DNA from 2 places in the Paenibacillus sp. FSL W8-0194 genome. Region 2 is predicted to be linked to the other one. Evidence: riboswitches for the same ligand, from Rfam matches in the RefSeq annotation. Region 2 holds a riboswitch; the other holds the start of a gene.
What was found. Region 2 has a riboswitch for cyclic di-AMP ahead of MKY58_RS12055 (APC family permease). Riboswitches for the same ligand answer to the same signal wherever they lie in the genome.
Positions count from the first base shown of each region.

Region 1 (15,578 bases), 2.8 Mb from region 2:
ACCGCGAGGTGGATCGAAGGCATCTCGAATCCCGTCTGCAGGTTGCCCTGCATCATGACGGGCTCTTCGATGTTATAGTCCTGCAGGACGCGGCGCATCCGCTCGAGCCGTTCTTCGCCGCTGGCCAGCATGATGACCTTGACGCCGGATTTATGCCAGCGCTCCATCTCCGATTTGAGGACGTTCATTTGACCATGGAAATCCTGCATGCCGCGGCTGATGAAGTTCAAAATGTTTTGCGGCTGCGTATGGGGCACCTGGCGCAGGAAGATGGACATGAAAATGGTCTGGAAAGGACGATGATAGAGCACGGCCTCGTTTTCGACCGAAAGAAGCAGCTGCGGCAACGTTTTACCGTTTTGAAGCAAATGCAGGTTCCATTCGGCCTCGTCGCGCTCCAGTTGTCTTGCCGTTTCCAGGAGGCGGGCCGGCTCGTCGAGTATCAATACCGTGTCTTTGGGCATGTAGTCGTACAGCGTCTTGCGCTCCGGATAAAGGAGCGAAATATATTTATAGATTTCGGGAAAATAGACATGCTCGCGCAAAAGCTCCATTTCCCGGTTCATCTCTTCGGTCAGGCGCAGCTTGGCCTGGCGGTCCGTCATTTTGCCGAGCTGCTCCTCCAGCAAATGTCCTGCGGCTTCGGCTGCTTGGACCAACCGCTGCTGATCCGCGATAATCTCTTTGCAAGGGGTAATGGTAACTTCCTTGACTTTGTCGATGGAACGCTGATCTGCCGGGTCGAAGGTGCGGATGGAATCGATATCTTCATCAAACAGCTCGACGCGGTAAGCAAGCTCGGAGGTCATGGGATAAAAATCGATAATGCCGCCGCGCAGGCTCATCTCGCCCTTGCTTTCCACGCGCTCCACGCGTTCGTACCCCATCTCGATCATGCGCAGCATGAATTCGTCGACGTTCAGCGTGCCGCCGTCTTCGATCCGGATTTGGGACTTCCCCATCACTTCGGGAGCAGGCAAAAACCGCCGTACCCCGGAAAAAGGCGCGACGACGACCCCCGTGAATCCCTGCGCGCATTTCATCAACACGTCGATCCGCTGGGCAAGCGTTTCCGGACTGGATACGGCCGATTCGGCGGCAACCAGCTCATTGGCCGGGTACAGCAGAACGTTTTCCGGAGAAAGCGCTTCCTGCAAATCCTCCGCGATTTTTTGCGCCGAAAACATGTTATGAGTCACGATCAGCATCGGGCGCTTCACTTCTTCGTACAATGCCGCCAGCATGATTTGCCGCGCGGAGCCGGACAGACCCGATACCAGCTGTTCTTTCATGCCTGCTTTTACGCCGGCGGTGACGGATTGCAAATCCGGATCTTTGGAAAACGCTTCTATAAGTGCTTGTAACAAAAGGGGCACCTCTCTCATGCTAACTTTTCTGGATTTTGAAAAATCCTCTTGTTATTTAAAAACTTCAATATTCCGAAAAAATCTACCAATAGGTCATCCCGGGGAATACCGAAAAGAAGCCTCAGCAAAACTGCCGAGGCCCCGAAAACGTCGGGTATCCCCACCGGATCTTTATTGGAGCGGGCTTGTGATCAGGCTCAGCTCCGGATTGTTCTCCAGCGCTTCCCTGCAATAATCGCAAATCACCTTGACGGTGACATCTCCGCTTAAATCATACGCTATTATATCTCTCCGTTCCGCGGGGGTCAAGGAATGAAACCCGAGCTGGGCATCGGTTACCTGGGTCGAATCGAGAGTCCCGAGCGGGGTTCGGCAGTGCCGGCAGATATAATTTATAGCCATCTATATGCCTCCTGAAGGTGGTTTATACCCTCATTATGCCCGCTCTGCGCTTGATTTAGCCCTGTTTACCGAAGCTTGCCGCGCCCTTTTACCCGTTAAACTTCGCCATCGTCTGCTCGTAGGTATGACCGAGACTGTATTCGGCGGCATCGCACGCACGTTCGATCATGTTTTCCAGCAGCTCTTTCTCCTTTTTCGGAAATGCCGATAGGACATAATCTACCACGGCAAAACCCGGCTCCGGACGGGAAATGCCCATGCGGATGCGGTTAAAGGTTTGCGTTCCGGTATGCTGGATGATCGATTTGATGCCGTTATGCCCGCCTGCGCTTCCCTGGTACCGCAGCCGTATTTTGCCGATCTCGGTATCCAAATCGTCGTATACGACGATCATGTCTTCGACGTTCGCTTTGTAATAATCCATGTAAGCCCGAACGGCTTCGCCCGATAAATTCATGTAAGTCATCGGCTTGATAAGCACCACTTTGTCGCTGCCGATCAAACCTTCGCCGATCAATGCCTTGCATTTGCTGGGGCCGAATTTGATCCCGTGGCGCTTCGCCAAAGCGTCAAGCATCATAAATCCGACGTTATGACGCGTTTTTTCGTAGTTAGAACCGGGGTTGCCCAGTCCGACGATCCATTTCATTTCGTTTTGATTCCTCCAAACGGCGGTATATGCCGAGAAGGGTTATATTTTCCTCCCGGAAAACATAACCCTCTTTCGTCGCCATCCATTTATTCGATTTCAAACAGCTTGCTGATCGACAGTTCCTCATGAACCCGGATAATCGCTTCGCCCATAAGCGGAGCTACCGAAAGCACTTTGATTTTGTTGCTTGGGTCTGGATGCGTAATCGGAATGGTATCCGTTACAATGACTTCACTCAGCGGAGAGTTTTCAAGACGTTCCATGGCAGGACCGGAGAATACCGGATGCGTACAGCAAGCGTAAACCTCCTTGACCCCGCCTTCCATCAGCGCGTTGGCGCCAAGGACAATGGTGCCGGCCGTATCGATGATGTCGTCGATCAAAATGGCCGTTTTGCCCTCGATGTGGCCGATGATGTTCATCACTTCGCTCACGTTCGGTTCCGGACGCCGCTTATCGATGATGGCCAGAGGGGCGTTCAGGAAGTCGGCCAGCTTTCTGGCACGCACGACGCCGCCGTGGTCCGGGGAGACGACGACCGGATTTTCGATCTGCTTCGAACGGAAATATTGCGCCAAAATCGGCACGCCAAGCAGATGGTCCACCGGAATGTCGAAAAATCCCTGAATCTGCATCGCGTGCAAATCCATCGTGATGACGCGGTGCGCTCCCGCTTTTTCAATCAGGTTAGCGACCAGCTTCGCAGTGATCGGATCGCGGGAACGGGCTTTGCGGTCCTGACGCGCGTAGCCGTAATAAGGAATCACGACATTGATGCTCTTCGCGGAGGCGCGCTTGAGCGCGTCGACCATGATCAGCAGCTCCATCAGGTTGTCGTTGACCGGGCCGCATGTGGACTGGACGACGTACACGTGGCACCCGCGGACGCTTTCGTTCAGCTTCACTTGGATTTCGCCGTCGCTGAAGCTGGTCGTATGGGAATCGCCCATCGGAATCCCGATATAATCGGCTATTTGCTGCGCGAGCTTCGGATTGGAGTTGCAAGTAAAAATCTTTAATTTCGAATCACAATAAGTCATAAAATAAAAACCCTCCGTGCTGGTTCATTGAAATTCATGCCTGTCTCCATTGCCGTTTGAACAATGATGCTTCTAGGAAATTGTGATTAATCCTCTATTACTATTTAATCATCCTTTGGACGCAAATGCTACTGCTTGTCTTTTTTTGCCTTTGCGCGGGCACGGATTTTTTCGGCGTATCCCGGCTTGTTCTCCTGACGCTTTCTGGCAATGGCCAGATCGTTTTCAGGAACCGAATGCGTAATGGTCGATCCTGCAACCACGTACGCGCCTTTCCCAACCTTCACAGGGGCGATTAGATTCACGTTGCTGCCGATAAAGGCATCGTCTTCGATTTCCGTTATGGATTTATTATACCCATCGTAGTTGACCGTTATCGCACCGCAGCCGACATTGACGTTTTTCCCGACGACCGCGTCGCCGATGTAGCTTAAATGCGACACTTTGGAACCGTCCGCGATCTTGGCGTTTTTGACCTCCACGAAATCGCCGATTTTCACGTCTTCCCCCAATTGGGCTTTCGGGCGCAAATAGGCATAAGGGCCGACGGTCGTGCGGTTTCCGACTTCCGCCTGGTCGAGCACGGAATGTTTGATGACCGCCCCGTCGCCGATGACGGAATCCTTGATCTCGCTTTGCGGCCCGATTTGGCAGTCTTCGCCGATGACGGTGCTACCCGTAAGGACCGTGCCCGGAAGAAGCACCGTGTCGAAGCCGATTTTGACGTCCGCGCCGATATAGGTCGAGGCCGGATCAATGATGGTTACGCCGCCGAGCATATGCCGTTTGTTGATGCGCTCGCGCATCAAACGCTCCGCTTCGGAAAGGGCCAGACGGTCGTTGACGCCGATCGATTCCGCATAATCTTCGGTCATGTACCCAAGCACCGTTTCGCCTGCGCCGACAAGGATGCCGATGACGTCGGTCAAATAATATTCCTGCTGTGCATTGTTGTTCGTTACTTTATCGAGAGCCGCAAACAGCTTGGCATTGTCAAAGCAATAGGTTCCCGTATTGAATTCGCGCACGGCATCTTCTTCCGGCGAGCAGTCCTTCTGTTCCACGATCCGCAGAACGCTGCCGTCTTCGCTCCGGATGACGCGCCCGTATCCCTTAGGATTTTCCGTATAAGCCGTCAGCACGGTTGCCGCCGCGTTATTGCTCTCATGAAGCTCCGTCAGAGCCTTCAACGTTTCCGCAGTAACAAGAGGCGTATCCCCGCAAATGACGATGGTAGAGCCTTGTTCCGATCCGAGGAGATCCTTTGCCATTTTCACGGCATGGCCCGTTCCGAGCTGCTGCTCCTGCAGCACGTATTCCGCGGCCTCACCCAGATAAGATTGGACGGCTTCCGCACCATGGCCCACGATAACGACGCTGCGCTCGCAGTCGACTTCTTTGACGGTATCAAGTACATGCCCTACCATAGGTTTTCCACAGACGGGGTGCAGCACTTTGTATAGTTTCGATTTCATTCGTTTACCCTGCCCTGCGGCAAGAACAATCGCCATTCTTTTCAAGGATCTTGACCTCCCACTCTTAAACTCATTAAAGAATATATCGTATTCTCCGTAAAAAGAAAAGAGAGCCATAAGTCTGGCTCTCTTTTCCTTGAACCCCAATTGTGAACCTTAAGCGCCTTCTTCAATCACTTCTTCTTCATTGGCAGCGCGTTCATATTCCGCCAGGACTGCCGTTTGGATCTTCTCCCGCGTACCGGAAGAGATCGGATGGGCGATGTCGCGGAATTCCCCGTCTGGAGTGCGCTTGCTCGGCATAGCAACGAACATTCCATTGTTGCCATCGATGACCCGAATATCATGAACCACAAATTCGTTATCAATGGTAATGGACGCGATTGCTTTCATTCTCCCCTCAGAGTTGACTCGGCGGAGTCTGACATCCGTAATTTGCATGTGTGTTCACCACCTTTTTCCATCAGAGACTTGGTGTATAATTCCACACAGCAGTTCAAAATCCTCTTTTTTGGAGCAACAAAATGTCCTAATTTCAGGAATTTTTTTATAGAAATGAGATTGTCGACAGACTTCGGAACTATTCGTCCCGAAAAGTTTCCAGTCGACATATTTCGTCATGACGGAGCCGGGTCATTTTTTAGTAAAATAGTTGCCCGGTTTCACACCGATTTCCTTCGTTTTGGCGTCGACGCCGGTCAAGGTCGCCAACGATACGTAGTCATGCAGGAGACGCTCCTCCGTATCCACCTCGCCGGATTCCACCAATACGCCCACGCCTGCGACTTCGGCATCAAATTCGGCCAGCAAATCGACCATCCCTTGAATGGTTCCGCCGGCTTTCATGAAGTCGTCCACGATCAGGACTTTGGACTTCTCTTTGAGGGCGCGCCGCGACAGCGACATGGTGTGGATGCTTTTATGCGAGCCTGAGACGTAGTTGATGCTCACCGCCGAGCCTTCCGTTACTTGGTGGTCCCTCCGGACCAGTACTACGGGCAAATTCAGCTGGGCTCCGGTCGCATAAGCCAGCGGGATCCCTTTGGTTTCCACCGTCATCACCACGTCGATCTCCTGGTCGGCAAAGGCGGTGGCAAATATTTTCCCCGCTTCGTTCATCAAGGACGGCTCTCCGAGCAAATCGGACATGTACAGGTATCCGCCGGGGAGGATGCGGTCTTTTTGCTGCAGCTGGCTGCAAAGCTCCTCCGCAAAGGCCAACGCCTGACTCTTCGGCATCTTCGGAATGAACTTCACGCCTCCGGCCGCTCCGGCCAGCGTCAGCAGTTCTCCCATGCCCTCGTCCTCGAACACCTCCTTGATGATCACCAGGTCTTCGCTGATCGAGGATTTGGCCGCCCCGTACCGTTCAGCGAACGTGGTGAGCGGGATCAAAGTATGAGGTCTGGACAGCAAATATTGGGTCATCTCGACCAGACGCGCGCTTCGCTTTAATTTTTTCACGAAAACTCCTCGCTATCACTTTATTCATCAACGATGGCCGGCCAACAAAGCTGCTTTCGGTCAAGCCATCTTCAAATTCGATTTCATATGTGTAAAATCCGAATAATACAGTATAAATATAGCATTTTTGTACGTGTTTGTACAATAAGATCCTGCCTCGCAAACATTTCCGGCCCGGCTTGCTTTTTATGCGCCCGGCAGGATCATCAGGTCAATAGCCGCACCGCGTACACTTCCCGGCAAAACCCGCGAAGTCCGTTATAAATCCGCGCGACCTTCGATTCTTTGTAAACAAGCCCGAATACGGTCGGGCCGCTTCCCGACATGAGCGCTCCGTCGGCCCCAAGTCTCAGCATGGCTTCCTTCAGCTGGGCCACCTGCGGGTGAAGCTTCAGCGTCACATCCTCAAGCACGTTGCCGAGACGTTCGCATACGGCTCCGAAATCGCCGGCTTCGATCGCTTTAACCATCTGCTCGGCGGACGGATGCCGCTTTACCTCTGCCGCCCTGAATTTGCCGTAGACCTCGGCTGTCGACACATTGATGGGAGGCTTGGCCAAAATAACCCAGCAGCTTAGCGGATTGTCCACCTTGACGAGCTTCTCCCCCCGCCCGGTCGCAAGCGCCGTGCCCCCGGTCACGCAAAAGGGAACATCCGACCCCAGCTCGGCCCCCAGCTCCTGCAGCTCTTGCATGGGTATGTTCAAATTCCACAGCCGGTTCAATCCCCTCAGCGCCGCGGCCGCGTCGCTGCTGCCCCCCGCCAAACCCGCGGCTACCGGGATTTTTTTGTCCAAGTGGATATGGACGCCGCTGCGGACGTCGTACCGGTCCTTGATCAGTCTTGCGGCCTGGAAGGCCAAGTTTTTCTCGTCAAGCGGGATATACCCCGCCTGGCTCGTAATAATGATGGTGTCGCGCGGCAGCTCCGACATTTCCAGCCTGTCCGCCAAATCGACCATCGTCATGACCATTTCGACCTCGTGGAAGCCGTCCGGCCTTTTATGTAATACATCCAGCATCAAATTGATTTTGGCCGGTGCTTTTTCGTAAATTTTCAAGGCGTTCACCCACCCTTAAGTTTCCCTCGCTATCAGCTTCAAATCATTATAACAAACTGTACCAAGCAAGTCATTTCGAACCTTTCGCGGGCCATAGAAAAACGGAGATTCCCATGCGATGCCATGGAGATCTCCGTCTGACATGTTTTGAACCTTACGATTTGCGGGCTGCAGCCTCTTCGGCAAGCTGGATGGCGCGTTTCACCATGTTGCCGGCGTCCTTGGCTTTGATGCTGCCCCAACCCTCCTGCTGTACCGTTTCGTAAAACCCCAAATCCTTGGCAAGCTCCGTCTTCAGTTCCTCCGACATCACGCTGCGGCGTCTGCGGCTCATTTGCAGTCCTCCTTGTCAGTCCCGGAACCGGCCCCGCTTAATCCATCTTCGGGACGGTCCTTCGTTATGCGGTAAAAGGAATTCCTTTTGTATTATTTCTCGCCCGACCCGGCCCCATTCGAAAAATTCGCTGACAACAAAAAACAGCCTTCCGCATGGGAAAGCTGCTTCCAAATAAAAAAGTTACGCCTGATCCTGCTTAGTCCGCGTCCTTCGCCTGCTCTTCGCAAATGGTGACTTCCACGGATTCAGTAAGAATATCTGCATAGCTGTATGAAACACGTTTAAAGGTTTGCTGTTCTTGATCCAGCTTGACGATAAAAACAGAAGGGTACGTTTCCTCGAGCACGCCCGTACGTTCGATCGTCTTACGACGTCCACCGTTAGCCCGGAGCGATATTTTCTGACCTACATGAGCCTCGAGATTTCGTTTGATTTCCAACAGCGCATTTTTAGCCATTGTCGACGACCACCTCTTTCCTTGTCCATTATAACGCAGGAAGAAGTTTTTGTCAAATAAAATTTAAATTATATCAGCATCAAATTTAATTTGTCAATCGGTTTTTTTGCGGGATTTTGCAGGATTTCCGCATACACGCCGTTAACGACAAAAAAACCTTAATCCATGTATCGCGATTAAGGTTTATCGACTGCTCATCCCATGATGCTCTTGTTTAGAAAAACGGGTTTACATCACCGAAGGCGTTACCTTCAGCTGGGAAAGGTCATTCAGGCGCGGCAATCCGATGCGGTAGCTTCCGCGCGTTTCGATGCCCCCGACGCCCTGCGCCCCGCTGATCGTATTATGAAGCACATCCATCATGTTGATGGTTTCCCTCACCGACGTAAAGGAGGCCTTAGCGGCCACGTAAACGGGATCCAGCGCATGGATGAGTATGCGCCCCGGCGAGCTGGCGAAATTCGCTCCCGCTTGCAGCAGCGCCTCAAAATGCGACTGGCAGGCACCGGCAATGATCGTCAGCGTATCGTAATGCCGTTCGTATTGACGGGCAACCTGAATGGCCGAAACGAAATTTTGGGAATTTTTGTAACTGTTCAGGTTATAGAGGTCATTGTTCGGCCGGTGCTTCAACACTCCGTCATGCCCCGTAATGACCACGATATCCGGCCGCACCCGCGGCAGCAGGCGATAGAGCGCATCCGCCATGCCCGCCTCGTTAACGTAATGTCCCTCGACGGGCACGCGAAGCTGCTGGTAAAGATTCAGGCTCTTTTTTAAGTAATTGATATCTCCATCGAGATGGAGGACTTTACCCGGAACTTCAAAATAAGAAGGCTGTTCCGCCATCGGCCATTCCCCGCCGAGATTCGCTTGCGTGCGTTCGGTCAGCTCCTCACGGTGGCGCTGCAGCCTGCTTAACGACTCGTTGGCACGGATATGGGCCTTCTGCGTTTTTTCATTGAACGGCGCATATGGCACCCGAACGAGGTCATCGAGGGGCGAATCAGCCAACAGCCGAAACTCGGTCCCCTTGATCACAGCCAAATTGCTCCGCAGATCTTCCACGCGGAAAGCGACATCACCGCCATAAGATTTGCGGACGACCAGGTCTCCTACATTCATCACAACATCACCCCTACCCCATGGTATGGGCGAATCTCCCCAATGGTTCTTCCCTTTTGCCAAAATAAGCAATGGGACGAGGCCTTGCGCCCTGCCCGCCCCAAACTTGATGCGGTGAGCGAACCGTCCTCATCCCCGTACGCCGGCCCGGAGCAATACGTTGCAAAGCGTCGCATATTCCTGCAGGCTGAGGGTTTCGCCGCGGCGGGAAGGTTCGATCCCTGCAGCGTGAAGCAGCTCCTCGAGGCGCTCCCGGCCCTCTTTAGGAAAAAATCTCGTCTTGAGATTGTTGGCGATCGTTTTGCGGCGTTGGGCAAACGAAGCGTGCACCACTTGAAAAAAGAAATTTTCGTCGTCCACCTCGACCGGAGGCTGCTCGCGCACCTTGAGGCGAATGACGGCCGACTCGACGTTCGGCTGCGGAATGAATACCGTTTTCGGCACGATGCAGACCAGTTCAGGCTCGCTGTAATACTGCACGGCGATGCTCAGACTGCCGTAGTCCTTCGTGCCGGGCGAAGCAGCCATGCGTTCGGCCACCTCTTTTTGGATCATGACCACGATGTTCTCCAGCGGCAGCCGCTCTTCCAGCAGTTTCATCAAAATCGGGGTCGTCACGTAATAAGGCAAGTTGGCAACGACACTGACTTTGGATACATTCGCGAAATCCTCCCGAAAGAGGGCGCCAAGATCCGTCTTCAGCACGTCGCCATGATGAATGCGCACATGCGGATACGGTTCCAATACCTCCTGGAGTATCGGAATAAGCCGCTGGTCGATTTCGACGGCCGTGACGGCGCCCGCTTCCTGGGCCAGCTTTTCGGTAAGGGCTCCGATCCCCGGCCCGATCTCCAAAGCTCCCTTGGAGGCATCCAGCCCCGCCGCCTCCACGATTTTGCCTAAAATATTTTGATCGATCAGAAAATTTTGCCCCAGGCTTTTTTTAAACGAAAAACCGTGACGCTGGATGATTTCCTTCGTCCGCCTTGGCGAGGCGATATCGTCCATTCGCTGCATGTCAACCTTCCCCTTCCTGTTCCAATTGGGCTAACGCCTCCGCAAATTCCTCGCGCGTAATCTGAAAAACGGCCAGCCGCTTATGGAACTGCTTGCCGTTGCAATACCCTATGCCGAGCAGGTTACCCATCACCATGCGTCTGCGGGCCGCGTCCGGGTGCACCAGAAGCCCTGCAGCCATCAGATCCTCCATATCGATCAGGCTTTCCGCGCCTTCGTAGGACGTATGCACGCGGGAGAGGGCCTTGCGGATCGCTTCCGGCGAAGCGTTCTCCACGCCGATGTCCCCTTTCCGCGTCGCTTCCGACTCCGGAATAAAGGCATGCTTGCATCCGGGAACCTTGCTGGCGATAATTTTTCGAATCCGCTCCCCGGCATGGTCCGGGTCCGTCAATACAATGACTCCCCGGCGTTCCTGGGCCAAGGCAATCCGCTTCAGTACGCGGCCGTTGATCGCCGAACCGCCGGTTTCGATCGTGTCGGCTTCCACCGCCCGCTTCACGGCCACGGTATCGTCCCGTCCTTCCACGACTATGACTTCCTTGATCATGACCTGCTTCTCCCTTTCCTAAAGCTCGTCCGTTCATGCGTCGTAAGTTTTCGGACATCCAAACAACAAAAAGAAGAGGAATGCTCCTCTTCTTTAGCATGACATTTTCATGATCATAATACTATAACATTAGAATGACATTGTAAAACGAAATTAATTCAATTGCGGCTTCACGGGACCGATGACGTATACTTTCATCCCGGATTTGCGGCCGAAGTTGTTGGCGCGCTTCACGGAGTCATAGTAGAGGTCGATCTTATTGCCCTTAATGGCGCCGCCCGTGTCTTCGGCACGGCGGAAGCCGATGCCTTCGATGTACACCCACCAGCCGAGCGGAATCACGTTCGGATCCACGGCGATGGTGCGGCCTTCCGTGACCCGCGTTCCCGTCGCGGTACGGGTACCGATTCCGGGTTCGCCGGCAGAATAAGCCGTCATCGAGACATGAATCATTTTTTTATATGAGAAATCAACACCGGCTTTGCTTACGCGGTTATTGCTGCTTACGGTTTTTTTCGTTTTGGCGGCTGATGAAGATTTGGCGGTGGAAGAAGATTTAACGGCCGCTGTTTGAACGACGACAGGCGGAGCCGGTTTTTTCTTCGTGCCCACGGCGATGATTTTATCCAGCGTTTTTGCCTGCACTTCCTTGCCCACCATGCGCATGGATACCATTTGGCCGTCATGATATACCTTTTCGATGTGCTGCACCATCACGCCGGGCCTTCCCTGCTGAATGACGCGGTTATCGCCGACCGTCAGGCTGGGATCCGCCGTCTTAATGACGCGGAAAGGCAAATTTTCATGGCGGTCCACGACTTGTTTGTTGACGCGCACGATACGGATATCCGTTTGGCCCGTCACCCGCTCGGTCAGAGCCGGAGTGACTTTATCGTGTTCTTTGAGCGATACGCCGAACTCCTTCAATACGTCGCCAACCGTGTCTTTGGTGGTATACAACTTTTTCGTTGCCCCGTCCACCGTCAATTGAACGGGAGCAGCGCGGTCGATCACCACTTTGTCACCATTCTGGAGCGAACCGCTCAGCGGCATGGAGACTTGATCTTCCGGTTTGAGGCTGATTGCCTGCTCATCCAGCATTTCTTGTAAAACGGATTTGTGAGTCTGAATCTTTTTGACCTGACCGTCTACCACCAGGTACACCTGTTTGCGCGTGGATGAGTTGACCAGCAGCAAAATCATGATGGTGACCGCGATCGTAACGATAGCTGCAGTAGAGATTTGGCGCAAATTCTCATGCTTCCATCGCAATGCGTAAGACATGCTGGAGATTTTTGAATCATGGGTCTCTTCTTGATGGAAAATGCCCACCTTCTCGATCCTCCTTCATAGCCTCGCCATTAGAGTTACGCATGAATGATTTGACGCGGGCTATACTCGATTTTTTACAAGAACACATAAGGAGCATGCGTTCTTGCACCATGAACCTATCTTTTTTTCATGATTTGTCGCCTCCCGTTTTACAACAGTATGACGACGCCTTCTCCATTATTCAAAAACAAAAGAAGCCAGCTAAGAGCTTATGAGGTCTCCTTCGTGGCTTCCCTGGATGTCAGAATGACGGAAAAGTAAATGCACGAAACCCTCTCTTTATGTCGCTTACGGGGTTAGCTGTCGGGTTTGGGCGAAAGAGAGCCGCCCGATCAACGCCAGCCCGCTCATGGCGGACCGCGCCGAATTCACCCCTGAGACCCTGAAAAGAAATCAAATACATCCCGAGCCCGGGTCGGTATAAAAGGACCGTCGCGCTCTATGTATTGGTTCCCCCGCTCTTTCGAGACCGAAAGACTCAGCGAGATTGGTTCACGGAGGCTGCCGCGATGCCGAAAAAGGAAGCGGCTTACAGCAGCCCAAGTTCACTGAAAAGATGATATCCTGTTTTGATGCATGTTGTAAAGCGGGAATCAACAACGTTTATTTGAATATATGGTTAAAAATTTGTAATATTCATGGTTTTTTTGGTTAAAATTCTTTAATGCTTCGTTCATGCTCGTTTTTTCAGCTGTTTTTCTCCCGTTTTCACTTAATTCCAAATCGTTCCAGTGCATTTTGGGTGGTGATTCGGGCAATTTCCTCCACCTCGACCCCCTTAATCTTGGCAGCGGCCTCGGCTACCAAACGAACGTTGGCTGACTCATTTCGCTTGCCCCGGAATGGGTGCGGCGTCAGGTACGGAGAGTCGGTTTCGATCAGCAGCCGGTCCATCGGAACCAGCGCAAGCACTTCCTTGGGCTGTCTGGCGTTTTTGAACGTGATCGGCCCTCCGAAGGATAGATGGAATCCCATGTTCAGGCATAACTTGGCCGTTTCCCAGCTGCCGGAGTAGGAGTGCATGACGCCTCCGACCTCGCTGGCCTTTTCCTCCCGCAGGATTTTCACGATATCCTCGTGCGCATCCCGGTTATGGATCACGATCGGCATGCCGAGCTCCCGGGCCAACCCGATTTGCTGGCGCAAAACCCGGTGCTGCACGTCTTTCGGGGAGGTATCCCAATAATAATCGAGCCCGATTTCGCCGATGGCCACGACTTTTTCATGGCTGCATAAAGATGCAATCCATTCGAGGTCCCCTTCCTTCATCGTGATCGCATCCTGAGGATGCCAGCCGACGGCGGCGTATATAAAATCATGCGTTTCCGCAAGCTTCATCGTGGACGGAATCGTTTCGCGGTTAAAACCGACGTTGATCATCCGGCTGACGCCGTTTTCCACGGCGCGGCGAATGGTTTCTTCGCGGTCCTCGTCGAACTGCGGCGCGTCCAAATGCGTATGCGTGTCGAATAAATTCATGTCTGGAACTCCCTTCATGTCATAAAGCATAGATTAATATGGGGCAAATCCGTGAATCACGCTGTCGTTATCGCTTGAAAATGCGGGAAACCGGGTCGGATAGGGAAGAAATAACGTCTTTCATTTTCGCCCCCGGATAATATAAGTGATATTTCCCGCGGTGAATGCCGCTGATGGAGCGGACAATATCCGACACCTCCGATATTTCCCGCAGGCGTTCGTCCCGGTCGAGCAGCAGAATCTGCTTTTGGCTGGATTCGTCTCCCGGCCGAAATACATCGTACGGAAGATCCGTCGGAAAATCAATCTCGAGATCGTATTCGGGATTCAGGCCGACCCGCTCAAAATCACGGCGGATCTCTTCGATCATTTCCAGATCCACCGATTCCACTTCCACATATTTATACAGCCTGCGATGCATAAAACGGCTGCAAAGCTCGCTCAGCACGGCGTCTTTTTCGTTCGTCCATAGCGAAAACACGGTTTGGATGAGCGCTTCGTCGAGTTTCAAATAATCCTGCACGGTCAGCCGGTCTTCGAAAAGCCCCGGAAGCGGGTCAATCATGAAGCCAAAAACGTAGTTATCCCGGTATAGCTCCTTCGCGCGCCGGAAGATCTGCCGCAAAATGATTTCCGAACTGCGCGTCACCGGATGGAAATAAACCTGCCAATACATCTGGTACCGGGACATCAGGTAATCTTCCACCGCATGCATCCCCGATTCCTTCACGACGATTCTTCCCTGGTACGGACGAAGCATGCGCAGGATCCGGTCGATGTCGATCGTTCCGTAATTGACGCCCGTGTAATAAGCATCCCGCAGCAAATAGTCCATCCGGTCGGCGTCCAGCGGACTCGACACCAGATTGACCACGATCGGGTGCTCGTAATCCTTGGCGATAACCGATGCGACCTTGGCGGGAAAGTCTTCGGCCACCTCGGTCAAAATCGCGTTTACTTCGGTATCCCCGAGAATAATGCGGCGGGTCCAATCCTCGTGGTCCATCCGGAACGCCTCTTCGATCGAGTGGGAGAAGGGTCCGTGTCCCAGGTCATGCAGCAAGGCGGCGCAGAGGGTTAACAGTTTCTCGCTGTTCGGCCAATCCGCGTAGCCGCTTCGCTCGAATTGGGATATGATGCGGCGCGTAATTTCATACACGCCAAGCGAGTGGGAGAACCGGCTGTGCTCCGCCCCATGGAACGTCAAATACGAGGTGCCTAATTGGCGGATCCGCCGCAGCCTCTGGAACTCCGCCGTGTTAATCAGCCGCCAGATGGTGGAGTGTTGGACATGAATGTAATTATGTACGGGGTCCTTGAACACTTTTTCTTCATTTAAGGTATGCATGCGACTCATCTCCTTTTTAAAAGCTTAAAATTAAACTATTTTTGAACTTTTTTCGACAATGTGTGTCGAATAGTGTCGTTTTAGGTAGAAAAATTGATTTCCAAATCGACATTATCCTACCAAGGATATATAATGGGAAAAGAATCCTGATATGAGTGATATCCCAGGTGCCATGCAATCTGTTCTCATTTTGGCGACGAATTTGCAGGTTGACTGTTTTGGGAATCGTTGGTATTATTGATATCATAAAAGAGAGAACGTTGTCGAATTATGGCACTATAAAACTATGGCGAGAGGAGCAATGATCAGTTATGATGAAATCAACTGGTATTGTAAGAAAAGTAGATGAACTGGGCCGGGTCGTTATTCCGATTGAATTGCGCCGCACACTGGGCATCGGGGAAAAAGACGCATTGGAAATTTACGTGGACGGAGAACGCATTATGCTCAAGAAATATGAGCCTGCTTGCAT
Region 1 is NZ_CP150205.1:5,945,474-5,961,051, reverse strand. It holds gene mfd (transcription-repair coupling factor) at 1-1,367, opposite strand, end outside; gene MKY58_RS27525 (anti-sigma-F factor Fin family protein) at 1,539-1,769, opposite strand; gene pth (aminoacyl-tRNA hydrolase) at 1,858-2,418, opposite strand; gene MKY58_RS27515 (ribose-phosphate diphosphokinase) at 2,508-3,461, opposite strand; gene glmU (bifunctional UDP-N-acetylglucosamine diphosphorylase/glucosamine-1-phosphate N-acetyltransferase GlmU) at 3,590-4,981, opposite strand; gene spoVG (septation regulator SpoVG) at 5,093-5,377, opposite strand; gene purR (pur operon repressor) at 5,570-6,400, opposite strand; gene ispE (4-(cytidine 5'-diphospho)-2-C-methyl-D-erythritol kinase) at 6,607-7,461, opposite strand; gene MKY58_RS27490 (small, acid-soluble spore protein, alpha/beta type) at 7,616-7,795, opposite strand; gene MKY58_RS27485 (Veg family protein) at 7,995-8,255, opposite strand; gene yabG (sporulation peptidase YabG) at 8,484-9,380, opposite strand; gene rsmA (16S rRNA (adenine(1518)-N(6)/adenine(1519)-N(6))-dimethyltransferase RsmA) at 9,510-10,397, opposite strand; gene rnmV (ribonuclease M5) at 10,399-10,947, opposite strand; gene MKY58_RS27465 (ubiquitin-like domain-containing protein) at 11,101-12,279, opposite strand; cyclic di-AMP (ydaO/yuaA leader) riboswitch at 12,550-12,773, opposite strand; gene MKY58_RS27460 (TatD family hydrolase) at 12,988-13,758, opposite strand; gene MKY58_RS27455 (HD domain-containing protein) at 13,826-15,106, opposite strand; gene MKY58_RS27450 (AbrB/MazE/SpoVT family DNA-binding domain-containing protein) at 15,418-15,578, shown strand, end outside.
Region 1: another riboswitch for cyclic di-AMP. It lies ahead of MKY58_RS27465 (ubiquitin-like domain-containing protein); the one in region 2 lies ahead of MKY58_RS12055 (APC family permease).

Region 2 (15,578 bases):
GAGCAAGGGGCGCAAAGGGCTGCAAAAACCATCGGCTATTTTGCCGCATGGTGACTGGGCGGGACCATCAATGTATAATAGAGGGATAACAAAAGATCATTGATGGATAAGGATGAATGTTCAATGAATTTAAATCCTTCGACCCCTCAGCCGCTCTACATGCAGATCCGGCAAATGTTGAAGAATGACATCCAGCACGGGCGCTACAAGCCGGATGAGCAAATCCCGACGGAAGCCGAGCTATGCGACATTTATAACGTGAGCCGGATTACGATCCGCAAGGCGATCGAGGAACTGGTGCGGGAAGGGGCTCTTACCCGGATTCCGCGGCGGGGGACCTTTGTGGCATCCAACAAATTTCACAACGAGCTGCTGTCTGTAAGCGGATTCTCGGAGTTCAGCCACCAGCTTGGCATGATCCCGAATTCCCGCATTCTACGAAGCAACGTCATCGAAGCGACCGAAGAAGTGGCCGGGCATCTTCGGATTGGCGTCGGCAGCCCTGTCCTGGAGTTGGAGCGTCTCATGTATGTCAATGAGCGTCCGCTGTTCTACGATATCGCGCATTATTCGCTGACCCGCTTTCCCGATCTGGAGAAAAAAATCGCGATGAACGAGTCCACGTATAAAATTTTGGCCGAGGAATACGGAACGGAAATCGTAAGCAATGATAAAGAAATCGATGTCATCAGCGCGACGAAGGACTATGCCAGGCTGCTCGAATGCGATGTCGGGGCGAATTTGTTCCGGATTTTGAAAGTCGCCTTCGACGCGAAAGATGAGCCTGTACATCTCTCCACGTTCATGTGCGAAACCAATCGGGTGACTTTGACGGTTCATCGGGCCAAGCAGGTGCATGAAGAGTCATAGATTTCAAGCGGGACCGCTTTACATGTCTGTCACATTTAGCGTTAAAACCTTCCTTTACCGGAGGTTTAACGCTTTTTTTTATGAGTAAAATACGCTTTCATGAGCCCAATTTAGGCTTGTGCAAGTCACATAGGCATTTATCCCGTCATAATATGTTGCTAAATCGGTACAGCAAAGGAGAAATATGAATGTATCCATACCATTACGGTCCGCCCGGTTATGCGCCCCATGGTTACAACCCGTACGCTTACGGCGTCGTGAATGATCCCGGCGGTTATCCGCCCGAAATCTCCGATCCTGCAGTACGTCAGCAGGAATTGGGAATCGAATGGCACGTGCAGGAAGGTCCTTGGAGAGGCGTATGGCGCAGAAGGGGGAACAGCAATACGTTCGATGCTACCTGGACCATGCCGGGAGCTCAGGCCATCACGGCCGTGTTGACGATCCATATGTTTGGCAATTTCGTTTATGTCCTTCGGCAAAACAGCAGCGACGGGAATACCTGCGTGTACACCGGCACGCTTTCCGGGGACGGCCGAACGGTGAGCGGCAATTTTCGATGCATCCGGGGTCAGGGCACCTGGACGGCAACCATCATTCATCGCGAGAGAACCCGCTTGGGACGAATCTGGCATGTGCAAGAGGGCGGTTGGAACGGCGTATGGACCCGCCGCGGGAACAGCAACGTTTTCGACGCCAGATGGACGATGCCCGGAGCTCAGGAAATCACGGCCGTGTTGACGATCAACATATTCGGCAACAACGTCCAGGTTCTGCGGAGAAACAGCAGCGATGGAAACAACTGTGAATACACCGGTACCCTCTCCGGCGACGGCCGAACGGTTACTGGAACGTATCGTTGTACCCAAGGCGGAGGTTCCTGGAGAGCTACCATAATCTTTTAAACCCATGCAAGGTATGATGCCGAACGACGAATTGACGAATCGTTGGAAAAACAAAAAATATTCGTATATATTCGTGCATTAGCAGCTTCCGACCGCCAGTAGGCGGCTTTTTTATTGGGTGCCGGTCGAAACGAAAATCATCTTAGAAATATGGCATGTTGGTTAAGCATCCTCATCCCCATTTTGGAAGTGGGGTGAGCGACAAAAGAAGTGCCGTTCATTCGCGAACGACACTTCTTTTAGGTAAGCGCTGAAGTTTTAAGGGGTCAACGGATTGCAGCGGGATTCGCCCCAAAGTCGGTCGGCATCATGCCTTCCGCCCGCCATACCGTGCCTTTTCGTTCATATTCGAACAAGTTTTCGATGGCGTTGGCGATTCGGGGCCCTAACTCACGCTCGACCAAATACAGCGCCACGTCCAGTCCCGAGGTTACGCCTCCGCCGGTCACCAGCCGTGGGCCGTCTTCGACGACTCTGGCATTGACCGGGATTGCGCCTGCGGCTTTTAATGCAGCCATGCCCATTTGATTCGTAACGGCATGTCTGTCATTTAACAAACCGTCCATGGCAAGCAGCAAAGAACCCCCGCATACCGTAGCCACGGTCACATTCTTATTATCCAAAGCCTGATTTATCAAACGCGTCAAGCCGGTATTTTTGGCCTGCCTTAATATCATCGGGACGGCATCTTCCGAATTTCCCGCCGGCTTGCCCGAAGCCCCGGGCACCACGATGATTCCCGGACGATTCGGATTTAAGGCGGCCTGAGCTTCCAGGGCAGGCCCCTTCAGGCCGCTCGGTACGGAACGTTTGCCTTCCGCCGACACCAATTCGACAGTCACCTTTCCTTCGGCGAACATGCCCGCGGCCGCAAATACTTCATACGGCCCCAACGCGTCCATGAGATCAAACCCATCGTACAATACGATCTGCACATGTAAGCTATTGGCCTTGGAAGCCTCTTTTTTGTCTGCCGATGCAGCGCTTGCTGCAGGAGCCAATAAACTTATGACCAGCGAAATGGTCGCGAGCAATCCTAAAATTTTTTTCATGGAATACTTATCCTTTCTCGCCGCTGCGGCTTTCAAGAAACGGAGCCATTTTAGCGCTTAGAGTGTTTTATACAAGGAACACCTGCAATTCATCTTGCCGAGGTTAGGCCGCCTCATTTACGAGGTGATGGCAGCATCTCCGGACCGCACGATCCTTCGAACGATGATTTCAGGAATAATCAGCAGCAGTACGATGGAGACGTAAATGCTGATGGTATAGCTGGTGACGTATATCAATCCGAATCCCCGGTGGAAAAGGGAAGTGATGAGATGGATGAACAGGTTCGTAAAACAAAAGGCATAACTTCGGATCATCCAGTTCCGGTGGCGGTCAATCCGTTTCTTTTTGATTTGCGCAAGCGCCGTTATGCTGATAAGCAGCCAGATGATATTCAGCGCGTTAAACGCCATGCCGCTTAATTTGCCGCCGGTGGCGTATGGAGCCATGTATCCGGAAGTCAGCACGACAATGAGCACGGATAGAAAATAAACGTAGCCGTTAACGCGATGGAATCGGCGGCTTTTTTTAAACACGCGATTCGAAAAATTAAGCAGGCCCGCCGCCATGGCGATGCAGGCAAAAGCGACATGGACGTACATCACGTTCAACCAGGCCGGGAGATTCAGCTCCCGTTTCAGTCCGGTTTTATGGCTTAAAAATGCCTCGGCTCCGGGATCGATGATATAGTTTTGCGTCAGAGCGTAAAGGATAAATAAGATGCTTGCACAGGCAAGAAGCGTGTATAGCGCCTTTCGATTCATCATGTCATGCCAAACCTCCGCGGCTTTTATTATTGTTGCCGATGCCCGCTTTCCGTCAGAAAATCCGCATGCCAGTCAATTTCGACGCCGGCAGCATGCCGGCCTTGGCGATTCCGACCATGTGGTCCCCGTCGGCTGCAACCTCGAATTTCAAATTGAGGCGCATCGGTTTCGTGATCCGCAGCATCCAGGTAAGCATATTGTCCTGGAGAACGGGATTGATAAACTCAACCGTTTCATTTCCCTGAGTCGCTTTGCCGCGTATCGTCCCATGTTGGGTCGATATGGACAGCTTGACTTGCATTTTTCCAACCGGCGTAGCGATCACCGTGTCCCAATCCCCATCGAAATCGGAGGCTCGCGCGATAAGGCGATCCGGGCTCGGGCGGTCATGAACCGCGGGAGCTTCATCCGATGCGATGCTCGGTCCGTTTCCCGTTAAAGCCTCCTGACGGCCGGGCGCTATTCCGGTCTCACTCCATACCGTTCCTCTTCGTTCATATTCAAACAGCCGTTCTACGGCGTGCGCGATACGCGGCCCAAGCTCACGCTCGACCAAATAAAGAGATACGTCGAGTCCTGAGGTAACGCCCCCTCCGGTAACCAGATTGCCGTGATCCACGACACGTGCCGGAACGGGTACAGCGCCGGTCGCTCCAAGCAATTCCATGCCCAGATGGTGCGTGACGGCCGGTCTGCCCTCCAGCAATCCTCCCATGGCGAGCAACAGAGAACCGCCGCATACCGTGGCGACAATGACGTCTTGTTGCCCAAGCGCCCGGGCCATTAAATCGATGACTGATGTATGTACCGCCCGCCCCAGAATCGCCGGGATCGAATCGGGACCGTCACCCTCGATTTCCCCGGACGCGCCGGGCAAAAGGATGATTCCGGATTGCTCCGGATCCAGCGTGCCGGTTGCCTCGATTTTTAACCCGTTTATGCCGCTGGTCACGGATCTCGGTCCTTCGGCGGTGACGAATTCTACGCGTAACGCGTTTTTGGCATGCAATGAAGCTGCGCTGAAAACCTCGAAAGGCGCAATGGCATCCAGCAGGTCGAAGCCGTCAAACAGCACGATTTGAACGGTCAGCATATGCAAAACCTCCTAAACTTTATTTTTTTGCCAGAAGATCTTTCAGCCTGCGATATTCGTTTTCGTCCAGTTCGCCTTTCGCCATCCGGCTTTTTAGAATCGAAGCGAATTCGGGATCCTTTGCTCCCTGAACCTTGTACCGCTGCCGGATGGCATAGATTCGAACGGCTACAAAACTAAAAAGCGTCAGACAAAATAATGCCCCAAACGGGAAAAACGAAAAATGGCCGTTGTCCAAGCCCATTTGAAAACCTCCTTCATCCGGTATTGTGTCGCGGCGAGCGCGGTTTGCGTTCCGCCTGGCCGTGCTTGCATGATGTATCATAACAAACGAATATCTCAAATCAGGCCGTAAAAAGATCACAAAACAATCAACATGGCATCGCAACCTTCGAAAGGTTTGAACGGGCTTGGACATACGCAGAATATGATCAGGATGATGGATTCAAAATCGGGGACTTGCGCTTATACCGCCATTCGAATATTATAGATATTAGATATCCATAATAATGATAATGGTTAGAAAGGAGGTGCAAACCATGCAGTTCTCCAAAAGTACGGATTATGCGCTGCACGCCTTGCTTCATTTGGCTCTCGCGAAGATTCCTCATAACGGCAACGGCCACAAAAGCCATAACGTCGGGATCAAGGAATTATCCGCCACGCTTGGCGTTTCGGAAAGCTACTTATCCAAAATCATGTCCAAGCTGAGACAGGATGGGATCGTACGAGCCGTACCGGGAGTGAACGGCGGTTATGAGCTTGCGCGGCAGGCGGATCAGATTACTTTTCTGGACGTGATACAAGTGATTGAAGGAAGACAGGGGATGTTCGAATGCTCGACTTCCGAATCGCGGCAGCATCGGTTGTTGGCAGAAGAGGGGACTGCATCGACAGAGCAGGAAAGCCCGGGGGAAAACGGATGTTTGATCGAGAAAGTGATGTTAGGCGCGGAACGCCAGCTTCACCAGTATTTGCGGGAACATACGATCCAAACGGTGCTGAACGAGGCTTTGGAGCGTTGCAACCCAGAAGCAAACAAGAAGTGATACACTTCTTGCGCTTTAATTATGGACATTATAGATCTATGGAGGTATAAAAAGATGATGATGAGAAAACAACTTTTGGATGCGGTGATTATCGGCGGGGGACCGGCCGGGTTGAATGCGGCCCTTATGCTTGGGCGGGCAAGGAAGCATGTTGCGGTGATCGATGAAGGCAAACCCCGCAACGCGGTTACCCGCGAGACCCACGGATTTCTTACCCGCGACGGCGTCAGCCCTTTTGAATTTCGGCGTATTGCGAAAGAAGAACTTAGCGCCTATCCTTCGGTTACTATCGTGGAGGACACGGCCGTATCAGTTGCGGGCGAGGATGGGAATTTTCAAATCAAGACGGCCCAAAGAAACCTGTATGCGAGCAAAAAGCTGCTGTTTGCCGTCGGAATGAAGGATCGGCCGCTCGACATTCCCGGGCTGGATGAGGTTTACGGGAAAAGCGCGTTTGTATGCCCGTATTGCGATGGATGGGAATTAAGGGACGAGCCGCTCGTGGTTATCGTTAAAGGAGCGGATCTGATGCACTTCGCACCGCTTATTTCCGGATGGACGAATCGTTTTACGGTCTGCACGAACGGCCCCGCCGGGCTGACGGACGATCAGCGGGAAGAACTCCGGCGGCATCAAGTGCCAGTGTTCGAATCGCCGATCCTTAACATTGAATCCAACGAGGGGATCGTGCGCCAAGTGGTTCTGGAAGACGGCACGTCCATTCCATGCAGGGGGATCTTTTTTAAGCCGGAGCTGACGACGGGCTCGGACTTGCCGCAAGGGATCGGTTGCCGCTTAACGGAGGATGGGATGGTTGTCGTCGACGATTTTGGAAAAACGACCGTACCGGGCGTCTATTCCGCCGGAGATGCGGCGTCGCGGCTGCATCAGGCCATTGCGGCCGCAGCTAAAGGGGCGTTTACCGCCGCGGCGCTCAACAATGAACTGAACCTGGAGGCCTGGAGACAAAACGGCTAACGATTTGACCGCAGCAGGGTCACGGGATATTCGTTGACAACCCTAATAAATATTGGTATTGTAATTTCAATAAATGAGATTGAGAATCAATATCAATTAAAGGGGTTTGGAAATGAATAAAAAGTTATTTTTGCCCGTCGTTTTTATGTTGTCCGTCATCTTGCTCAGCGCTTGCGGGAACAACGCCTCTAAACATCCCTCGAACGCCGGCCCGATCGCGAGCGAACCGGCATCAGCCGCGGCCGGGTCTGCGGCGAGCACGGAAAAAGTCACGTATCAATCCGAGCTGGGCCCGGTCGACGTGCCGGCCAATCCGCAGCGGATCGTCGCTCTGACGAACGCGCCGAACGTGCTTTCCCTCGGGGGAACGCTTGTCGGCGTAGATGAATGGACGGAGAAAAACCCGCTGTTCACCGGGAAGCTCAAAGGGGTAGAGGTCGTCTCCGACGGCAATCTGGAGAAGATCATCGAGCTGAATCCGGATTTGATCATTGCCGACACCAGCAGCAAAAATATCAAAAAGCTGGAACAAATCGCGCCTACCGTCGCCTATACGTGGGGAAAAAGGGACTATTTGGCGCAGCAGATTGAAATCGGGAAGCTGCTGAGCAAGGAGCAGGAGGCGAAAGCTTGGGTGGATGACTTTTCGAAACGGGCTAAAGCAATCGGCGATGAAATTAAGAAGAAGATCGGCGAAAACGCGACCGTATCGGTGTTCGAGACCGACTCGAAAAACTTCTACGTATTCGGCAACGCCTGGGCGCGCGGAACCGAGTTGCTGTATCAGGCGATGGGGCTGAACATGCCGGAGAAGGTCAAAGCGGATGCGCTTGGTCCCGGATACTATACGCTCTCCCCGGAAGTGCTTAGCGATTATGCCGGGGATTACATCGTTCTCAGCAGAAGCGCGGCGGGAGACAACTCGTTTATGCAGACGAACACTTGGAAGAATATCCCGGCCGTCAAAAACAAGCATGTGATTGAAATCGACACAGAGGCTTCTTCTTACAGCGATCCGATGACGCTTGAACATCTGCTGGACATCTTCAAAGAAGGTTTCTTAAAATAAGCCGTCCTCTCATGAACAGGCAAATTCCGAAAAGCTTCACACCGGAAGAAGGCCGCAGCACGGAAAGAAAATCTGAGGTGTACGTTCAGCCTGTTGAAACATTTCAACAGGCTTTTTTTATGATTTAGGAATAATTTAATGACTGGGTTTTTTATGGAGAACAAGGGCCTCGCATTCTTGCAGATTTCCGGTCGGGAACGGTGCAAACCCCGATCAGAAACGTTTGGCAACTTCCTTCGCAAGTGCAATCGCTTTTTCTTTTACGAATGGTGCCTGCTCCGATACTGCCGTTCCTTCTACAAAAACAGCCTCTGATTCAATCCCATAAAACCGCAGAATCTTGCTCAGATAGCTGAATCCCATTTCAATCGGCGCAAGAGGACCTTCCGAATAAACGGAACCGCTGGCTTGAATGTGCAAGGCTTTCTTGCCGGGCAACAGTCCTACAGGACCATTTTCGGTATATTTGAAAGTCTTGCCCGGAATGGAGGTCGCATCCGTGTATGCTTTCAACACCGGCGGGACTGAAAAATTCCACATCGGGGAGACATAAACGTACTTATCGGCTGCCATGAATTGATGAAGAATTTCTTCGAGACGAGCTACTTTTGATTCCTCCGCTTCGGACAACTGATCGAATGACGAACCCGACCGAAGCTTTCCCCACCCCCTTAAAACATCGGCATCGATCTGCGGAATATTTTCTTTATACAGATCCAAATGAACGACTTCATCTGCCGGATTTGCTTCACGGTATGCTTCAATAAATTCCGCGCCCACCGCGAGGCTATAAGACTCCTCGGGATGAAGGGGGTGTGCAGTGATGTACAATACGGTTGCCATAATTCAAACTTCCCTTCTGTTTTTAAATGAAGTAACACTTCCAAGCTGATCATATAATATATACTTACTTATGGTAAGTAGGCACAATAATGTGGTATAGTATCAAAAAAGGTACTGAAAAGGAGGCGAACGCATGCCAAAGAACCCTGCCCAATGCCAATTCGTCGTGGCCTTGGATTCGATCGTCGGCAAATGGAAGCCGATGATCCTTTATCATTTGCTTCAGGGCCAACCTTTGCGGTTCAATGAGCTAAGAAGATTGCTGCCCGATATCACGCAAAGGATGCTTACGCTCCATCTGCGCGAATTGGAGGAGGAAGAGATCGTTAAACGGGTCGTTTATCCGCAAATCCCGCCGAAAGTGGAATACTCCATCACGGAATACGGCAAGAGCCTGTCTCCGATTTTGGAAGCCTTGCATCAATGGGGATTGGCCCATGTCGAGCGAAAACAGCTCCATAAGGGGAACAATGAACCAACGGAAACGGACTAGCGTTCAACAAGATTGCTTGTCCGTTTTTTTGATGATGCAGGGGGGAGGCAAGCAGCCAAAACGGCATGTATAGACATACCGTCATGCAGTATTTAAAATGGCATAAGCAGCTTCCTTTAGGGTGTATCAGCAGGTTTTTGATTTTTGAGTGAGCATGTCCTAATTATTTCGCGGAGAGGAGCAAGATGAGAACGTACACATGAGTCGGAACCCAATTATACATCGGAGAATAGGTGAATTTTACTACATATGAAAAACCGCGTTTTTCAAATCGTGATCGTCGTAGTCCTGGTGCTGGTCGGCCTATTTGTCATGAACAGGTCCGTGATCCGCCTGTCGACGCTGATCGGCATTTTATGGCCGCTTTCGATTATAGGCATCGGCTTCATCATTTTTATGGAAAACCGTTCGCCGCAAAGCACGCTGGCATGGTTTTTGATCCTGGCATTTCTTCCGGCGGTAGGTGTGCTGTTGTATTTGCTTTTTGGCAGAAGCCGCTGGAGACGGAAAAACATCTGCACCGGGCGGAAGAACAGAGAAAGCTGTTCCGGGAGATTTTGGCGGGCAGGCGTTTGAATTTGGCCCCATTGTCTTTGTTAAGCGAGAGGTCGGAATATGTCATCAAGGTCATTGAAAGGTTCGGCGGCGGCCCGGCAGCAACGGAAACCGAAACCAAGCTGTTGATCAACGGCGACGAAACCTTTTCGGAAATTTTGCAAGCCATCGAAAAGGCCGCGCACCATATCCATATCCAGTATTATATTTATCGTTCGGACCGCATCGGCACCGCCATTCGGGACGCGCTGATCCGCAAAGCCGAATCGGGCGTGATCGTACGTTTTCTTTTTGACGGATTGGGCAGCAACGGGTTGCGTAAACGCTTTTTGCAGCCGATGAAAGATGCCGGCATCGAGGTCGTCGAGTTTGATCCCATTTTTTCGCCTTGGCTTCTTGAAACGGTCAATTACCGTAACCACCGCAAAATCGTCATCGTTGACGGCGTGGTCGGCTTTACCGGCGGGCTGAACGTCGGCGACGAATATCTCGGCCGTTCCAAAAAATTTCCGGTCTGGCGCGACAGCCACTTGAAAATCGAAGGAAAGGCGCTCTATAAACTGCAGGCCATTTTCCTGGAAGACTGGCTGTACGCAACCAGCGGCCAAAACCATTACTCTTGGGACGCTTACATGAACAGGTCATATTTTCCGGATCAGGGGGTCCCGGCGAATGGGGCCGTTCAGATCGTGGCCAGCGGCCCAAGCTCGGAAGATACAAGCATACGCAACGCGCTGTTGGCCATCATGGCATCGGCAAAAAAATCGATTTGGATCGCCACGCCATATTTTATACCGGATCAGGAAACATTAACATTGCTGCGGTTGTCCGCGGCGGCAGGCATCGATGTACGCATCTTGTACCCGGGGAAAAGCGACAGCGTGATCAGCGACCAGGCATCTCAATCCTACTTTACGCCCCTCCTTAAGGCGGGAGCCTCTATATACCATTACAAAGACGGCTTTATTCATGCCAAAATCGTGCTGGTGGATGACGAAATCGCATCGATCGGTACGGCCAACATGGATATCCGCAGCTTTGAGCTGAATTACGAGCTTGCCGCGGTGCTTTACGAATCCGAAACCGTGCTGGACATCAAACGCGATTTTGAGCAGGATTTCAAGGACTCCGTCCGCATCGCTTGGGACTCCTTCCAGAAACGAGGCATTCTGAAACGCATTTCAGAATCGCTGATGAGGCTTATTTCGCCGCTGCTCTAAGCGTCGGCCGAAAACAGGCGTGAACCATGGCTACGGCCAGAAAAAAACAGGATGCAGCCGTTGCAAGCGATGCCATGGATTCAATTTGCCCGTTTTCGCGCTACAATATGATTCTTTGCCTCTTTACAGTAAGTATCCAACGGGAGTATGATTTCATTCGTAAATGAACTTGTGACCCTGAATTGTCATTTTCCTTGATCGCTTAATTCTGTATCCAGAAGCGGGGGAACCAACGGGAGGAAGGGAACTTCGTCCCAGGGGTGAATCACTTGATTATGTTCGCAGGTCGAGTGTAGGGATACTTTCAATCCCGAATCCGTCAGCTAACCTCGTAGGCGTTATGAAAGAAGGATTTGTCGTGCGCTTTTGAAAGCCGCGGGAAAGCCCAACTTTCCTGTGGCTTTTTTTGGTGTGCCCAATTGGGCCAAAAGGGGAAACAATAAGGATACTTTCATGGAACTTTAACTTGAACAGTGGCGGTGAATGACACGATGGCAGCGTTAAAAAGGCTCCTCATTGGACGTCCTCTGAAATCTGCGGAATTGGGAGAACAAAAGCTCAACAAAAAGAAGGCACTTGCGATACTTTCCTCGGACGCGTTATCCTCCGTCGCCTACGGTCCCGAGCAAATCCTGCTGGTGCTGATCACGGTCGGCGCATCGGCTTTCTGGTATTCGATTCCGATAGGAATCGGGGTCCTTATTTTATTATCGGCGTTGATTCTGTCGTATCGCCAAATCATTTTCGCTTATCCGCATGGCGGGGGAGCATACGTCGTATCCAAGCAAAATTTGGGGATATATCCTGGATTGGTGGCCGGCGGCTCGCTGTTGGTCGATTACATTTTGACCGTGGCGGTGAGCGTCTCGGCGGGAACGGACGCCATCACGTCGGCATTTCCCGTGCTGCATGAGCATACGGTGGCGATCGCAGTCACGTTTGTTATCCTCATTACGCTCCTGAATCTGAGAGGCGTCACCGAGTCGGCTTCCATCTTGGCGTATCCGGTGTACTTATTCGCGCTGGCGATGTTCATTTTGATCGGCGTGGGGCTGTACCATATCGCGACCGGCCAGGTTTCACCTAACCTGCATACGCCAGTCGGCACGCCGGTGGCAGGGATCAGCTTGTTTCTGCTGCTAAAAGCTTTTGCATCGGGCAGCTCGGCGCTGACCGGCGTTGAGGCGATATCCAACGCGATACCAAATTTCAAAGATCCGGCCCCTAAAAATGCAGCCAAAACGTTAATGGCCATGGGCATTCTGCTGGCCCTGCTTTTCTCGGGCATCGTGTTCATGGCTTATTATTTGGGGATCTCCCCGAATGCGCAGGAAACGGTCGTATCGCAAATCGCCAAGGAAACCTTCGGGCGCAATTTCATGTATTTTATCATTCAAGGAACCACTGCGTTGATCTTGATCTTGGCGGCGAATACGGGGTATTCCGCTTTTCCGCTGCTGGCGGTGAATCTTGCCAAAGACCGGTTCATTCCCAGAATGTTTACGGTAAGGGGAGACCGCCTCGGATATTCCAACGGCATCATCTTTCTTGGGCTGCTTTCGATCGTGCTGATTATTGCCTTCCACGGGCAAACGGAGCATTTGATTCCGCTGTATGCGGTAGGCGTTTTTATTCCTTTTACGTTGTCGCAGACGGGGATGATCGTGAAATGGGTGCGGGAAAAACCCGCAGGCTGGGTGACGAAACTTATCATCAATGCGATCGGCGCGCTCATCAGCTTCACCGTATCGGTCATGTTTTTCGTGACCAAGTTCCCGCAAATATGGCCGGTGTTAATATTCTTGCCTTTGATCGTTTATTTGTTCCACAGAATCAAGAAGCATTATGAAGCGGTAGGCGAGCAGCTTCGCTTGTCGACCTGCGAACCGGCGGTTCCGATCGAAGGAAACGTCGTCATCCTCCCGGTGTCGGGCATCACGCACGTGGTTGAACATTCGTTGAATTATGCGCAATCCTTATCGGCGGACCAGATCATTGCCGTATACATCCCTTTTGAAAAGGAAGAGGAAATACGCTTCGAAGAAAAATGGAAGAAGTGGCGGCCGGACGTCCGGCTGGTAACGTTGCCTTCCCCTTACCGGAGCATCATACATCCGCTGAGCAAATTCATCGATATGGTTCATCGAAAGGCCAGCGAGTCCCATTATCAGGTGACGGTCGTCATTCCCCAGTTCATACCGAAGCGGAGCTGGCAAAACCTGCTGCATAACCAAACGAGTTTGATGATTCGCACGTATTTGCTGTATCGCAAAGACGTTATCGTAACGACTGTTCCGTACCATCTGAAAAAATAAATGGACCTGAAGAACCCGGTCGTCGTCTGGACGGCCGGGATTTGTTCGATCCTTCGATCAAGCCGCGTACGGGCGAATACGACCAGTATCATCACGGCGAAATCAACGCCTTCCATGTCTCCTATTTCCGGAGGAAATGGGCGGAGGAGCGGAAATTTCACACGTGCAATTTGCGGAAAAGCTACGGTTTTCACCTGGTCGCGCAGGGCGCAGACCCGATTCCGGGCGTCATGGATGCGGCCAGGCCCTACCGAATGCTGATCGTAAAAAACGGACCATGCATTACGTTTGCCGTTAACGACCTTCCGGTTTTTTCGTGGAAGGACGACGGCGAAACGTACGGACCTCCGCTTGCAGGCGGCAAGCTCGGTTTCCGCCAGATGGCGCCTTTGATCGGCGAATACGCGAATGTCGCCGTATATGCCGAAAAACGGGAAGGATAGGGGACTATAACAGATAATCATCAGAAGAGGCTGTACATGAACATCGCGCCAATGATGTTTCGCGGCCTCCTCTTTTTTTCATTTCGAATAATTCGTTCCACAACCCTCGGTTGTTGAAGTATAATCGATTAAATTATGCAAGCGCGCCGCGTGCGTCTAAAGGGAAGGGGGCCATGCGGCATGAAGAAGGTAAAAGGGGGAGTTGCCAATGAAAACATTGCCGACCATTTCGTTAGAAAGACTCGTATTGCGGCCTTTTATTTTAGATGATGCCCCGGCGGTCCAAAAATTTGCGGGGGATCCGTATGTGGCCGAAACGACTTTATACATTCCGCATCCATATGAGGACGGCGTCGCCGAAAAATGGATCGGTACGCATGCGGACAATTTCAACGGGGACCGGTCGCTTGAATTGGCGATTGTACATAAAGAGAACGGCGATGTAATCGGCGCCATATGCATAGGAATCCATAACCAATTTCATCATGGGGAATTGTCCTATTGGATCGGTAAAGAATACAAAAACAAAGGATACTGCACGGAAGCAGCAAAAGGAATCGTCAACTATGCATTCAAGCAACTGAAATTAAACCGTATATTTGCCCGTCACTTGGGGAATAACCCTGCATCGGGAAAGGTGATGGAGAAATTGGGAATGAAATACGAAGGAACGTTAAGGCAGCACGTGTTAAAAAACGGCGAGTATGACGATCTGGTTTATTATGGTCTTTTAAAAGATGAATGGAGTGATCCAAACGAGAAGTTGCCTAGCCTTTTATGACAGAACATAGATGCATGACAAGCTGCGAATCTCGCGGCTTTTTTTGATGCTCTGGCAATCAAAATCCCATACAATAAAGGAAAGCTCGATGGTTGGCTTTTGAGCGATCCTTTAGTAGGGGGATTCGAATGAATAAAATGGTGCCGGCGTTTTTGCTGCTCTTCGTTTTCTTATCCGGCTGCATGTCCCATAAAACGCTGCAGACCGAGCAATGGAGCGGCTTTAAAAAGCAGATGCGTTCCGAGCATAAAGAAATTAAAGATATGGAACTCCAAATGTCGCCTACGCAAATTGAAATCAACTATTACCTCGATCGCAAGCCGGACGTCGAAGAGGATCAGGAGCTTTTTATGAAGGCGAAAAAACTTGCTCTTTCATCCGATTTTCAACAGACGGTGATCGAAGAGTCGTACTTCAAACATTATTCCAAGGACGAACGAAGGTATCCCGATATCATGATCCGCTTCTTCGGCACCAAAAAAGACGTCATCCAGTATGAGTATTTCGCTTCATATTATGGGCCTGGCTTTGAGGGTGCGAAAGATCGGCCGATCGACGCCTACAAGACATGGTTCTTCCATGATTTCAAAACCAAAAGCGTACCCGTTGAGCCATGATTTTTTGACTTGAACGTGAACTTGAAACCCGATTTCATGCGGAAGGCCATCCTGGATAGGATGGCCTTCGAACGGCTTGCTCTAATATTTTTTGCCATAAAAAACGGCAAACCCCAGATTTTTGTACATACAGTCCACATCGCCGAATCCGGCTTCTTTCAGCCATTGGATCTGTTCCTCCGCTGTAGCGTTAATGTCGAGCTTCCTTCTTTCTATAGAGGCTTCAATCGCTTGCCGGGGAAGACCGCTTGCGTTAACGGCTGATAGCCATCGTTCTATATAATAGGCATCCGTTTGAGGGGTGCTGCCGCGCACTTGATCGGCATTCACGAATATTCCTCCCGGACGGAGGGCTTTGAACAAGGCGGAGAAAAGCTTCCGTTTTTCTTCGTGAACCAGATGGTGAATCGACAGGGAGGAAATAATCACATCGTACGAATCCGTAAAATTGTAGTTAGAGTAGTCGGCGGCAACATATTGAACATCGGCCGATGGACCGAATCTTTGTTTTGCGCCTTCGAGCATTTTGT
Region 2 is NZ_CP150205.1:2,687,672-2,703,249, forward strand. It holds gene frlD (fructoselysine 6-kinase) at 1-54, shown strand, start outside; gene MKY58_RS11995 (GntR family transcriptional regulator) at 124-870, shown strand; gene MKY58_RS12000 (hypothetical protein) at 1,059-1,775, shown strand; gene MKY58_RS12005 (DJ-1/PfpI family protein) at 2,042-2,827, opposite strand; gene MKY58_RS12010 (DUF2306 domain-containing protein) at 2,945-3,592, opposite strand; gene MKY58_RS12015 (DJ-1/PfpI family protein) at 3,645-4,685, opposite strand; gene MKY58_RS12020 (hypothetical protein) at 4,705-4,929, opposite strand; gene MKY58_RS12025 (Rrf2 family transcriptional regulator) at 5,225-5,734, shown strand; gene MKY58_RS12030 (NAD(P)/FAD-dependent oxidoreductase) at 5,795-6,712, shown strand; gene MKY58_RS12035 (iron-hydroxamate ABC transporter substrate-binding protein) at 6,825-7,781, shown strand; gene MKY58_RS12040 (NAD(P)H-dependent oxidoreductase) at 7,995-8,624, opposite strand; gene MKY58_RS12045 (helix-turn-helix domain-containing protein) at 8,758-9,117, shown strand; partial or broken gene MKY58_RS12050 (cardiolipin synthase) at 9,367-10,892, shown strand; cyclic di-AMP (ydaO/yuaA leader) riboswitch at 11,082-11,244, shown strand; gene MKY58_RS12055 (APC family permease) at 11,384-13,207, shown strand; gene MKY58_RS12060 (DUF1961 family protein) at 13,234-13,650, shown strand; gene MKY58_RS12065 (GNAT family N-acetyltransferase) at 13,859-14,431, shown strand; gene MKY58_RS12070 (hypothetical protein) at 14,560-15,048, shown strand; gene MKY58_RS12075 (methyltransferase domain-containing protein) at 15,130-15,578, opposite strand, start outside.